Regions from separate parts of the Halobacillus amylolyticus genome, predicted to be linked through region 3. Evidence: riboswitches for the same ligand, from Rfam matches in the RefSeq annotation. Region 3 holds a riboswitch; each other region holds the start of a gene.

Region 1 (4,343 bases), 280 kb from region 3:
TCAATTGCTCCACACTGTTAACGGGTTGACTAATAAAATAGTCCGCTCCATATTTGATCTTTTTTTCAAGTCTGCCAACTGCACGATTGAGGTTGCGGACATTCGGATTGAAGGCGGCCGCGACCGAAAAATTGGTGTTCATACCGAGTGTTTTGCCAGAAAAAGAAATGCCTTTGTTCAGCTGTTTAATATAATGAATCAAATCGAATGATGAGAGATCATAGACGGATGTTGCACCAGGGAAGTCACCAATTTTGGTCGGGTCGCCTGTGACTGCGAGGACCTGTGTGATCCCGAGTGTATGCAGCCCCATCAAATGTGATTGCAGGCCGATTAAGTTTCGGTCACGGCAGGATATATGGACCAAAGGGTTAATGTCGTATTTTTGCTGGATAATTGAGGCGATCGCTGTGTTACAAATTCTTGGGGTGGCCAGCGAATTATCTGCTAATGTAATCGAATCAACTCCAGCTTCTTTGAGCGCCTGGGCCCCTGTAAGTAGCGGTCTGTATTGAGCCGTTTCGGTGGATCAAGCTCAACGATGATCGACGGTCTTTTTGCTGCGATTTCATGAAGGTGGGGCTTAGAGTTACTATTTTCCAGTTGTGTCTGTGGGACATCCTTTTGAATTGGAATGGTCTTGTGCTCAATCGGCTTCTTCCCTTTTACTTCATCCGCAATGGCCGCAATGTGCTCGGGTGTCGTACCGCAACAGCCGCCGATCAATCTAGCCCCTTGTTTGTGAAGGGCCCGGGCGCTATTTTTGAAATAATCAGCCTTGGTTTTGTAGACGAGTCTGCCATCCTGATAAGCTGGTAAACTAGCATTCGGATAAGCAGAGAGGACGGCTTTATTAGGAAGCGGGACATTCTCAAGCGACTGGATCATGTGGTAAGGTCCGAGACGACAATTGACTCCAATTACATCGGCTCCCTCTTTTTCTAACATCGTCAAGGCTTCAGTCAGGGGTGTGCCGTTTTGCAGAACTCCAGGCTCGTGCATAGACACTTGGGTGATTATCGGCAGGTTCGTTTCTTTTCTAGCGATTTGTAACACTGTCGTGAGTTCTTCCAGATCATAAAAGGTCTCTAGTAGAATGGCGTCTACTTTTTCAAATAGCATACAGTAGAGCTGCTCACGGAAACTGCGTTTGATTTCTGTGAGGGATACTGCTTGTTTTTTAATGCCTCGAATACCGCCGATCGTTCCTGCCACATAACAATTTTCTGCTGCTGCTTGTTGGGCAAGTCTGACTGCTGCTGTGTTGATTTCTTTTACTTTGTCTTCTAAACCGTAACGCGCTAATTTAATATAATTGGCGCCGTACGTATTCGTTTGGATGAGATCAGCACCAGCATCTATATATGCTTTATGGACATTGACGACTTCTTTGGCATGGGAAAGATTCAACTCCTCAAAGCATTGGTCGATTCCGTAAGAGTAAAGCAATGTACCCATGGCCCCATCTCCTACTAATGTTTGGTTTTGAAGGGCTTCTTTTAAATTCATGATTATCCTCCTGTCTGTATTTAGGCTTGACTTACTAAAGAGAGCGAGCGGCAATTTGGCTCATGTTACCCTTGAAAAAGAGGTGCTTTTCATCCTTTGGATAAATATTTCTAACGGGCCACTTACGTCCTCGTGCTTTGCTTCCCTCGTAAACTAGTAAGCGCTTTGTCAAGATCCTCCAGCAGATCATCGATATGTTCAATCCCGACTGAAAAGCGCAAAAGCCGGTTGCAAACTCCGTAGCGTTTTCTCGTTTCTTCAGGAATGTCGGCATGAGTTTGGGTCGCTGGGTAGGTGATAAAGCTTTCCACTCCTCCAAGACTCTCTGCAAAGGTAATGACTTTGAGGTTTCTTAAAAAAGGGTCGATACAGTCTTCAGTTTCTAGACGAAACGAAACCATTCCGCCAAGACCAGGGTAAAAGACATGTGTGACAGTTTGATGATTTTCTAAAAAGGAAACGACTTCCTTCGCGTTTCTCTCGTGCTGATTCATTCGTAAAGGCAGAGTTTTCATCCCTCTCATAAGCAGCCATGAATCAAAAGGGGAGAGGACGGCACCAATTGTGTTCTGATAGGTTGCTAATTTTTCACATATATCAGGACCTTTAGCAACAAGTATGCCGGCTAAAACATCATTGTGACCGCCTAAATATTTCGTTGCACTATGAATGACGATATCGGCACCTTCAAGTAAAGGTTGCTGTAGGAGCGGTGTATATAACGTGTTATCTACGAGTAGCAGAAGCTTATATTTTTTCGTGATTTTAGCGATTTCCGAAATATCAGCCACGTGCATAAGTGGGTTTGTAGGTGTTTCGATGTAGACCGCTTTGGTTTTTTCTGTTATATATTGTTCTATATTTGAAAGATTCTGACTATCACAGTATTGGAACTGTAAGCCATATTGACTAGAAAGGTGTTCAAACAAGCGATAACTGCCGCCGTATAAATCTTCCGAAACGAGGACCTCATCTCGGTGTCCGAATAAGGACAGAGCCGTTTGAATCGCTGCCATCCCTGAGCTAAACGCGAAACCTGCCTCACCATATTCGATTTCTGCAACGGAACGTTCAAGAATTGTTCTTGTTGGATTACCCGTTCTTGAGTAGTCAAAGCCAGTTGATTCACCAATACCAGAGTGTTGATAGGCTGTAGAAAGGTAGACTGGTGCACTAATGGCTCCTGTAGAGTCTCCATTGTTTTTGCCGGTATGAACTAATTTCGTTTCAGTATGAGAGGTCATCTTTATTCTCCTTTTATAAAAAGTATTAGAGGATGTTCAAGTCACCGAATGATAAGAAGCTAAACTCCTGAACAACTATGGTTAGATAAAAATAAAAAAAGCCTCCTTAAGAAGAAGACTTTAAAATATCCCAATCCTTCTTCTTATCTTCCAAGTTCATAAAACTTGGTGGAATTAGCACCATGCTGGTCAAACCAGTGGTTGCTGAGGTTTCATCGGGCCAGTCCCTATACCTCTCTTGATAAGTGAATAATATGTAATTTTTTGGTGTTTAGTGTGATTAGTCACCCAATGAAAAACAAGGTGAGAAGGTCGTTCTGTACCTTCAGCATCACCATCAAATGCCCACGAGACCAGCCGTTGTTAGAGATTTTCAACCGATGTTCTATGGTTATTCTCGAAGGTGGTACTTTATGGCAGGTGGGTTGCGAATTACATTACACGAAAAAAATGAAGGAATCAAGGGAATATTAAAAAAACTTATAATTTTTAAACCCGACTAACACACTAAGAATAAAGGGCTAATACGTATTAATTTTTTCCATAAAATCCTTTGACAGTATCTAACACTTGCTGTATATTTTTCGGTAATCAAATAATAATGTTTCTTGTTCAGAGGGGTGGAGGGACTTGGCCCAATGAAACCTCGGCAACAGACTATTCACAGTACTGTGCTAATTCCAGCAAGCCAACTTGTGCTTGATAGATTAGAAGAGTTGTCATTCGGTATTCTAATCCTCTTCTTATTGGTTGTTTAGAAGAGGATTTTTTAATTTAATAATTTGTTACTGACTAGATAACTAGAGGTAGCACTGCCGGATTTAACTTGGTCAGGTGCTGCCTTTTTCGTTGATCTTTAACAATACGTTTAGGAGGGACATCTTATGAAAGATTATGCAATCACTTATGATTTATCCTCCACTAATCCTTTTCCTGATCAAATATCGTTCGAGTTGGCACACGCCCCACACGACGTGCCGTTCTTAACCTGCTCCCAAGTCTCCTCGCCTAGCTACGGGTCTCGACTTGCCCATTTTTCTGATGGAGTCTCATCGTTCTCCTTCCCCACACCTTTCACTTTTTTATAACGAAACCCACCCATTCATCAGCTTGTCTATCTGAGGTCTTTGTACACTGAATCATACGACAAGTTCAAACATAACAAAAATGCCAAATATATTTCTTATAGAAATGCACAAATGTCACTTTTTCAGCGGCCTGCCATATTGGATAGGTCTTTTTTTCTTTTAAAAATTCAATGTTAGATAATCTCACATGTTCATTGTTCGAATATTTAGATACTGATAAATTAGTATTTAACAAACGATGTCAAAAAACATTACACAAAAGGGGAGAACTTTGATGGATGAGATTTTTCTAATGAATAATTTATGGATTGTTATCTGTACAGTTTTGGTGTTATTCATGCAAGGTGGATTTATTTTACTTGAAGCAGGATCTACGAGAATGAAGAACGCTGGTCATATTGCCGGCAAGACAGTTTTTACCATAGGAATTGTATCTATAGTCTTTTGGGCTGTAGGTTACGGGTTAATATACGGGGAGGGAAATGCATTCATAGGCTTTTCG
Region 2 (4,343 bases), 1.0 Mb from region 3:
ATCCATCTCCTCCTATGGATCACCACTTCAGCCTTAGGAGCAATGTATCATTCATATATGATTCATCATTGGCTCAAGCTGTGCTCATTTTGCAAGGCTTCATGAACTCGGTCAGTCAATGCGTCGATCATTATAGGATGGTTCCCAAGATATTGACACAGGACCACCTGTTGACTTTTCTCCTGCATCCCATTGATTTTGTCCTGCATCGACCTCATAAGCAGCCCGGTAAACCAAAGGTAGGGAATCACGAAAGTTTGTGACCACCCTTCTTTCAGCGAAGTTTGCAATCCTTCATCAAAAGAAGGTGAACAGGCCGCTAAATAGCTGACATTTACATTAGCGACGTCCATTTTCGAACATAATTTATGTGCAATTTGTTCCATCGATTCTTTGGTCTCTGAATGACGGCTGCCTCTTCCAACTAGCAAGATGTTCGCATCTGAATGGCGGACCACCTTTGTTTCCTGCACACGTTGGACTAAAATATCAATCACCCGATCCTGGATTCCGATCGTTCTTCCATAAACAAAATGGATGTGCGGATGGCGGAGCTTCGCACGATTAATCTCTTCCGGTATATCCGTATAGTAGTGACCCGCACTCAACAATAAGACGGGGATAATAGCAACCCTAGTGGCTCCTCGCTCGACGAGATTCTTAATTCCTTGAGCCATATCCGGTTCCGCCAGTTCTAAAAAACAGGTTTCCTGAAGAGGAACGTCTATACGCTCCTGGACGGATTGAATCAAGGAAACGGCTTCCTTACGCGCCTTCTCAACACGGCTACCGTGGCTTACATATAAAACTGCTTGCATGTAACCATCCCCTTCCTTTTAACCAACAATAGAAGGAACAGGCATTTCTTCCTCGTCTTTCATCTGTTCAAACCATTGCAGCTGCTCCCTCAGCTTCACGACTTCTCCTACGACTATCATCGAAGGATTCTCGAGATCCTCGACCTTCCCTACAATGTCCTCTAGTGTTCCTGTTACGGTACGTTGATGTTCCATCGTCCCCCACTCCACCAGAGCGATCGGTGTACTGGGAGCGCGGCCATGTCGAATCAGTCTCGCGCAAATTTCCGGAAGTTTTTTGACACCCATATAAATGCACAAAGTGTCCATGCTTTTCACTACATGCTCCCAATACTCTTCCTGATCATGTCCGAATTTGCTTACTCCTGATAGGAAGGCTACAGACGAACTATAGTTACGGTGTGTGACTGGAATACCAGCATAAGCAGGAGCAGCTACACCAGATGAGATCCCAGGGACGATTTCATAAGGAATATCCCTTTTTGCTAATTCTTCGGCTTCCTCTCCACCTCTACCAAAAACGAAGGGATCCCCGCCTTTTAAGCGGGTTACTGTTTTCCCTTGTAAGGCAAAGTCACAAAGAAGCCCATTAATGGTTTGTTGGTCTAAAGAATGATTATCCGGACGCTTACCGCAATAAATCAGTTCAGCTTCGTCCCTCGCTTCATCAAGTAAGTCTTTGTTAATCAATCGATCGTATAGAATGACATCCGCCTGCTGAATGGCCTTCAAGCCTTTCACTGTAATTAAATCAGGATCACCGGGTCCTGCACCGACGATATAAACTTTTTTCATAAGCCACCTCCTCCCCTTGTTGCAATGAATTTTTAAATCAGCTTACAGAAATAATCTACTTAATTTTTATGACTGGTTTCCTGAAGTGTGGAGACCGCATTCTGTTTTATTAAACCCTTGCCATCTCCCAGAACGATCGTCCCCCTGTTCAGTTACTGGCTCAGTACAAGGCATGCAACCGATACTTGGATACTTTTGATCATGTAATTCATTGTAATCCAAGCTATTTACTCGGATATAATCCCAAACGTCTTCCCATGTCCAGTAGATTAGGGGGCATACCTTAATCGACTGAAACCGTTCATCCTTATTTACAAAATCAGTGTGACTTCGACTCGGAGACTGTTCTCGCCTCAGCCCTGAAATCCAGGCTGTTGCCCCACTAAGCGCATCCTCAAGCGGCTTGATTTTTCGAATATAACAACATTGGCCTGGCTGCTTTTTCCATAATGCTGGACCATACTCGTTCGCTTGCTCATCTAAAGTCAAATCCGGTTTCTTAATATGAATGTGAAGCTGCGGGTATCTCCGCTTCACTTTTTCGATCAGTTCATAAGTTTCTGGAAAGTGAACATCTGTATCAAGAAACACAATTTCTGCATCTTTCTTCACTTTAGAAATCAAATCAATCAACACAATACCTTCCGCTCCGAAACTACAAGCATAGACGATTGATTCACCATAAGACTGATAAGCCCATTCTAATACACTGGCAGCGCCTTTTGTGTCATCCGAAGGGTGCCAGCTTTCAAATGGATCACCAGAGAAATTCTCATACGAAACGATGTTATTGCTCATATTTTCCTCCTTCTAACTAAAGCAAGCTCGTAAATTTAACATTAAAAAACCTCTCTTCTTAGCAAAAGTAAGAAGAGAGGTGTTCGATGCGAACATATAACTACCTATCTTCTTATCTTTCAAGTGCCTAATGCACCCGCTGGAATTGGCACAGTCTCTGATAAATGATCCATCAGACCCGTTGCCGAGGCTTCAAAGGGCCAGTCCCTCCACCTCTCGCGATAAGAATTAAATTGTGAAATTGTGGTATTTGATATTGGTAAATATATTATTCCCTTTTAGAAAAAATGTCAATGGTTTAAAGGAAAATTATTAATTTTTCATACTTTCTGAAAAAAGACCGTTTCATAAAGTTTTGACATAAAGACAATTATTTACATCTATTATTAATCCCAAATATCAGCTCTAGGAACACCTGCTGTTCTCAAATAGTCTAATAACTGACCAGTATGTATCGATTCATGATAGGCAATCCGTAAAAGCATGTCCCCCAAACTTCGTATGTATCCAACATTAGAGCGATCAATCTTTATATTTGAAAGGTCTTCTGCTTTGTAAGTTGATATCGTTTCTAAAAAAGCTTCACGATAAGGCTCTGCAAACTCCAATTCCTTCTGAACAGATTGTAAAGGGACATTATCAAAGGGAGATTCAAAATTGCTTAAGCTGCCTTTATTTTTAATCGCCATATGGTAATAGTGTTCGCTCTCTAATACGTGCCGAATCATCTCTAAGGAGGTCATTGCCTCTTCATCAGGTCTCCATTGTAGTACATCGGATGGAATAGAGGACCATACCTTAATACTTCGTCTTCTTACTTCAGTCAAGTTTAGCTTCACTAGTTCTATAGAATTCATTTCATCCCGTCCTTTTGTTTATCTTTTCAGTGCACTCGAATAAATTTTTGAGACCTTCTTATAAACATTGGTTTACAATTTCCTTGCCAATTCCGGAGGCTGCTCCTGTGATAATAACCTTTTTATTTTTGAGCATGTAAACATCCTTTTATTTATGTAAATTGATGGACTCGACTGTTTTATAAGGCCTCATTCCTTAAATCTTCCCATAATAATAGTATTATAGTATTTACCGTCAGAAAGAATTTTGTCTTTTTTTAATACACCTTCTATTTCAAAGCCAAGCTTTTTATACAGTTTAATGGCTTTATCGTTTGTTTCTAAAACATTCAAAGCAATTTTTTTAATGCCATTTGCGTCCGCCCAAGAAACAGACTCTTTTAAAAGATTTTCCCCAATCCTATATCCCCAAAAATCTTTTAATATGCATACCCCAAATTCTACTTTATGAGAAAATCTATTCAAATAAATTCCTTCGCATCTTGAAAACCCAACGATCCGATCATGAGCTACAGCAACTAAAAATAAGTTTCTTGAATGCTCAGTGTCCGTTTTTATAATCTGTTCAAATCCCGGTATATCTATGAACGCCTCCCCTTTTTCTCTGTCCAAATTTTCGGTCTCGCCGTCAATCTGTAATCTTAGTGCGGACAATTCTTTTGCATCTCTATCGATTGCAGATCTAACAGTATAATTTATCCCCTTAACGTAAAAATCTCGTTTGTTTATTATCATGATATACTCCATTCATAATTTAAAAATGATTCTGGCCTACCTAAATCTCTGTCGCGTTAAATATCCCGGCGAAACCCTTTCCTTAAAAATGCGCACAGCAAATGAAGCGCTTGTTTTGACTAGGACACAGAGTAAATATGTACCTCTTGCCCTGATAGCACGGTACGCTTTTCAAAGTCCATCCTAATTTTCTTAGCCACTTCTATCGATCCTACATTTCCAGGTTGAATTAAAGCAATAAGTCGCTGTTTACCGAATCGTTGAAATCCATGCTTCCTAAGAGCTTCGGCAGCCTCGCTCGCGTAACCTTGCCCCCAATATTTCCGGGATATCCAATACC
Region 3 (4,343 bases):
AATTTGCTGCAGCCATTTCTCAATCGTTTCTATATACTGATCAAAGGAGCGAATATGTCCTTTCACGCCCTCTGAATCACCCTGTCCTGGCAGATTTTGACCAAGTACGCGGTATCCGTCCGCTTCAAATTGCTTAATCAAATGATTATATCTACCAATGTGTTCGAATGCTCCATGAACGATAATTATGGAAGCTGGTGTAGAGCTCATTAAGGAAACCCCCCCACAAAAGAATTACACTTTGCTATACTGGTTATATTCATATTATAGGGGGGATAACATGATTTGCGAATATAATGGAAGACTGCCACAAATTGACTCTACCGTATACATAGCTGAGGACGCCGTCATTACAGGGGATGTAACGATCGGCCCCTATTCAAGTGTTTGGTTTAAAACAGTCATACGAGGTGACGTAGCTCCCGTCCGAATCGGAGAAAAGGTAAACATTCAAGATTTAAGCATGCTTCACCAAAGTCCGAATCAACCGCTTATCATTGAAGACGGAGTAACCGTAGGGCATCAAGTGACACTTCACTCTGCCCATGTAAAAAAAGATGCCCTTATTGGAATGGGATCTCTCATTTTAGACGGAGCTGAAATAGGAGAAGAAGCTTTTATTGGAGCGGGTAGTCTTGTGCCTCCCGGAAAAGTGATTCCACCTCGCACATTAGTTTTTGGACGACCTGCTAAAGTGATACGTGAATTAAATGAAGATGACTATAAGGAACTGGATCGCGTTCGAACAACCTACATTGAGAAAGGACAAGTCTATAAAAAACAACAGGCTAAATAAACGGGCTTGATTTTAAAACAAAGAAAACCGTTCTTTATCGCAAAGAACGGTTTTCTTTCCTATCTAGAAACTTGATTTCTTATACTTTTTCTTACTGAAGTCGATTTTTCAACTCTTCAGCCCGGTCTGTTTTTTCCCAAGGGAACTCAACATCCGTACGTCCAAAATGACCGAAAGCAGCTGTTTGTCGATAGATTGGCCGGCGAAGATCAAGCATTTTTATTATGCCGGCAGGACGAAGATCAAACAACTCTCTAACGGCCGCAACAAGCTTCTCCTCTGAAACCTTGCCAGATCCATGTGTATCAATGGAAATCGATACAGGCTGTGCTACACCAATTGCATAAGCTACCTGAACCTCGCAGGAATTAGCTAAGCCTGCAGCTACGATATTTTTCGCAACATAACGGGCTGCATAAGCACCAGAGCGGTCAACCTTTGTTGCATCTTTACCACTAAATGCGCCACCTCCATGACGAGCGTACCCGCCATATGTGTCCACGATAATTTTTCTACCTGTTAAACCAGCATCCCCTTGTGGCCCGCCGATGACGAATCTACCCGTAGGATTAATAAAGTATTTTGTTTTTTCATCAATAAGATGTGCTGGCACAACAGGCTGAATAACATTTTCTTTTAAGTCCTTTTGAATCTGCTCAAGTGTGATCTCCTCAGCATGTTGTGTTGAGATCACAATGGTATCGACACGAACAGGTTGATCCTGATCGTCATATTCAATAGTTACTTGTGTTTTACCGTCAGGACGCAGATAGGAGAGTGTACCATCATTTCGTACATTAGAAAGACGCTTCGATAATTTATGAGCAAGAGAAATCGGTAGCGGCATAAGTTCTTTTGTTTCATTATTTGCATAACCAAACATTAAACCTTGGTCGCCTGCACCGATCGATTCAATTTCTTCATCACTCATTTGACCTTCTCTAGACTCAAGTGCGACATCTACTCCGCCAGCAATGTCAGGAGATTGTTCATCAATGGCTGTTAAAACAGCACACGTATCAGCATCAAATCCGTATTTTGCTCTCGTATATCCAATATCCTTAATAGTTTGACGAACGATTGCAGGAATATCTACATACGTATTTGTACTGATTTCTCCTGAGACAAGTACTAGTCCAGTCGTAACTGTCGTTTCACACGCTACACGTGCATTGGGGTCATTTTTTAAAATTTCGTCTAAAATAGCATCGGAAATCTGATCACAGATTTTGTCAGGATGACCCTCTGTTACAGATTCTGATGTGAATAACCGGCGATTGGCAGTCATTCTCTAAAACTCCTCCTTCTGTTAAGTACAAAAATTATACGGAACTCTTTACCAGTATGAGTAGAAATCGCTATGTTTCTATGATTTCATTAACGTCGATCTTCTATCCATCGCACAATTCACCTTATGTGTACATATAAATATGTACTAACTTTAAAATTGTGTTGGACCATTTCCCAATAAAAAGAAAAAACCCTTCCTACTTAATAAAGAGGAAAGGGGCTGCTTCCTTTCGCTCTTATCGTCCAAGGCATACCAAATTGCCTTGCTCCAGGTTAGCACCATGTCAAAGTGATCTGACGGTTGCCGGGTTTCGCAGGGCCTGTCCCTCCACCGACTCTGGATAAGAGAGTATCCGTTCGAAATAATCGTACCGAAAACAACATTTAATGTCAATTAGTTTACTATGTTTTAAGAAAAGCGTCGAAGCTAGACAGTAGAAAAGCGGAAAGGGGCGCTTAGACCTGAACTAGTGGAAGTTCGGCTAAGATCGGGGAAAGAGGAAGTTCGGCTAAAACGAAACGTCCTGTTTCAACGTCGAACTGGCCCGCGTCCTGCGGGGCCAAGCAGAGCACTGCAGTGAAGTGGTTTTCCTTCACAGAAGTGCTCTGCTTATGTCGCGAGTGTCGAATGTGGCGACTATATATACTGAAGTAGTTTTATAAAATAAAATGAAAGCATTTTCAGGATTAGTATGGTTTATTAAATTGAATGTGCTATACTAATAATCAAATTAAAGCACCTGATGCTTTTTATTAATTTCAGAGTAAAGGCGGGTAGACACATATGAGTGCCATTAACCAAATGTCAGAACTAAATCAACTGTTAGCACAAGAGCACGTCCACCATTTGTCAGTACCACAACTTGTTGAAAAAATACTCTCTCGCAAAGAAGGAACGTTAACCGATCGTGGGGCTGTTCTAGCTACAACGGGCACCTATACTGGTCGGTCTCCTAAGGACAAATTTATTGTGAAAGATCATGTATCTGAATCAGATATACAGTGGGGGAGCACTAACCAGCCCATCAATGAGCAAACATTTATCCGTTTGTACCACAAAGTATTAAAGTATTTAGAAACACGGAATGAACTATATATATTTAAAGGCTATGCCGGGCAGATGAAAAATATCGACTCCCTATCCAAGTGATTAACGAATTCGCCTGGCATAATCTATTTGCCCATCAAATGTTCGTTCGTCCTGATGAACAGGAGCTTTCAAACCATGAGGCTGAATTCACAGTCGTTTCTGCACCTACTTTTAAAGCAGATCCCAATCAAGATGGAACGAATTCAGAAGCGTTTATCATGATTTCCTTCAAGCATAGAATCGTACTGATTGGCGGAACAGAATATGCTGGGGAAATTAAGAAGTCAATTTTCTCAGTCATGAATTACTTGCTTCCTAAGAAAGATATTCTGCCTATGCACTGTTCAGCGAATATTGGCCAAGAAGGTGATGTAGCGCTGTTTTTTGGTTTATCTGGCACAGGAAAAACAACCTTATCAGCAGACCCTGCGCGACGTCTTATCGGCGATGACGAACACGGCTGGTCACATAATGGTGTCGCAAATATTGAAGGTGGCTGCTACGCTAAATGCATTAACTTATCACCCGAAAAGGAACCACAAATATTTGATGCGATTCATTTTGGCTCCGTTTTAGAAAATGTTGTGCTCGATCCAGATTCACAAAAACCTGATTACGACAATACTAGCTTGACTGAAAATACTCGGGCTGCCTACCCGCTGCATCATATTAGTAACACAGTTGAACCAAGCATTGCCGGACATCCAAATGCGATTGTTTTCCTTACTGCTGATGCTACTGGGGTCCTGCCTCCAATAAGCAAATTGACAAAAGAACAAGCCATGTATCACTTCTTAAGTGGATATACAAGTAAACTTGCTGGCACCGAGCGCGGGGTTACTTCCCCACAAGCTACTTTCTCAGCCTGTTTCGGCTCACCATTCCTACCATTAGCACCCTCAGTATATGCAGAAATGCTGGGAGAGAAAATCGATCAATTTGATACAAATGTTTATTTAGTCAATACAGGTTGGACCGGTGGAGCTTACGGTGAAGGACAGAGAATGAAACTTTCTTACACTCGTTCCATGGTTCATGCAGCACTAGAGGGGGAACTTAATTCTGTGGAGACATATACAGATGGAGTATTTGGTTTACAAATCCCACTCCATTGCCCTGGTGTTCCAGACGATGTTCTCATACCAAGAAAAACGTGGAACGACCCTA

What was found. Region 3 has a riboswitch for S-adenosylmethionine ahead of metK (methionine adenosyltransferase). Riboswitches for the same ligand answer to the same signal wherever they lie in the genome.
Region 1: another riboswitch for S-adenosylmethionine. It lies ahead of MUO15_RS00875 (methionine biosynthesis PLP-dependent protein); the one in region 3 lies ahead of metK (methionine adenosyltransferase).
Region 2: another riboswitch for S-adenosylmethionine. It lies ahead of MUO15_RS04615 (phosphoadenylyl-sulfate reductase); the one in region 3 lies ahead of metK (methionine adenosyltransferase).

Annotation. Positions count from the first base shown of each region.
Region 1 covers NZ_CP095075.1:155,672-160,014, forward strand. The annotation lists partial or broken gene MUO15_RS00870 (bifunctional homocysteine S-methyltransferase/methylenetetrahydrofolate reductase) at 1-1,509, opposite strand, end outside; gene MUO15_RS00875 (methionine biosynthesis PLP-dependent protein) at 1,632-2,753, opposite strand; SAM riboswitch class I at 2,894-3,001, opposite strand; SAM riboswitch class I at 3,359-3,466, shown strand; gene MUO15_RS00880 (ammonium transporter) at 4,116-4,343, shown strand, end outside.
Region 2 covers NZ_CP095075.1:877,361-881,703, forward strand. The annotation lists gene MUO15_RS04605 (sirohydrochlorin chelatase) at 66-818, opposite strand; gene cobA (uroporphyrinogen-III C-methyltransferase) at 837-1,613, opposite strand; gene MUO15_RS04615 (phosphoadenylyl-sulfate reductase) at 1,680-2,411, opposite strand; SAM riboswitch class I at 2,521-2,639, opposite strand; gene MUO15_RS04620 (DinB family protein) at 2,798-3,268, opposite strand; gene MUO15_RS04625 (GNAT family N-acetyltransferase) at 3,458-4,003, opposite strand; gene MUO15_RS04630 (GNAT family N-acetyltransferase) at 4,123-4,343, opposite strand, start outside.
Region 3 covers NZ_CP095075.1:4,025,631-4,029,973, reverse strand. The annotation lists gene MUO15_RS20280 (alpha/beta hydrolase) at 1-210, opposite strand, end outside; gene MUO15_RS20275 (gamma carbonic anhydrase) at 281-796, shown strand; gene metK (methionine adenosyltransferase) at 888-2,084, opposite strand; SAM riboswitch class I at 2,320-2,434, opposite strand; partial or broken gene pckA (phosphoenolpyruvate carboxykinase (ATP)) at 2,871-4,343, shown strand, end outside.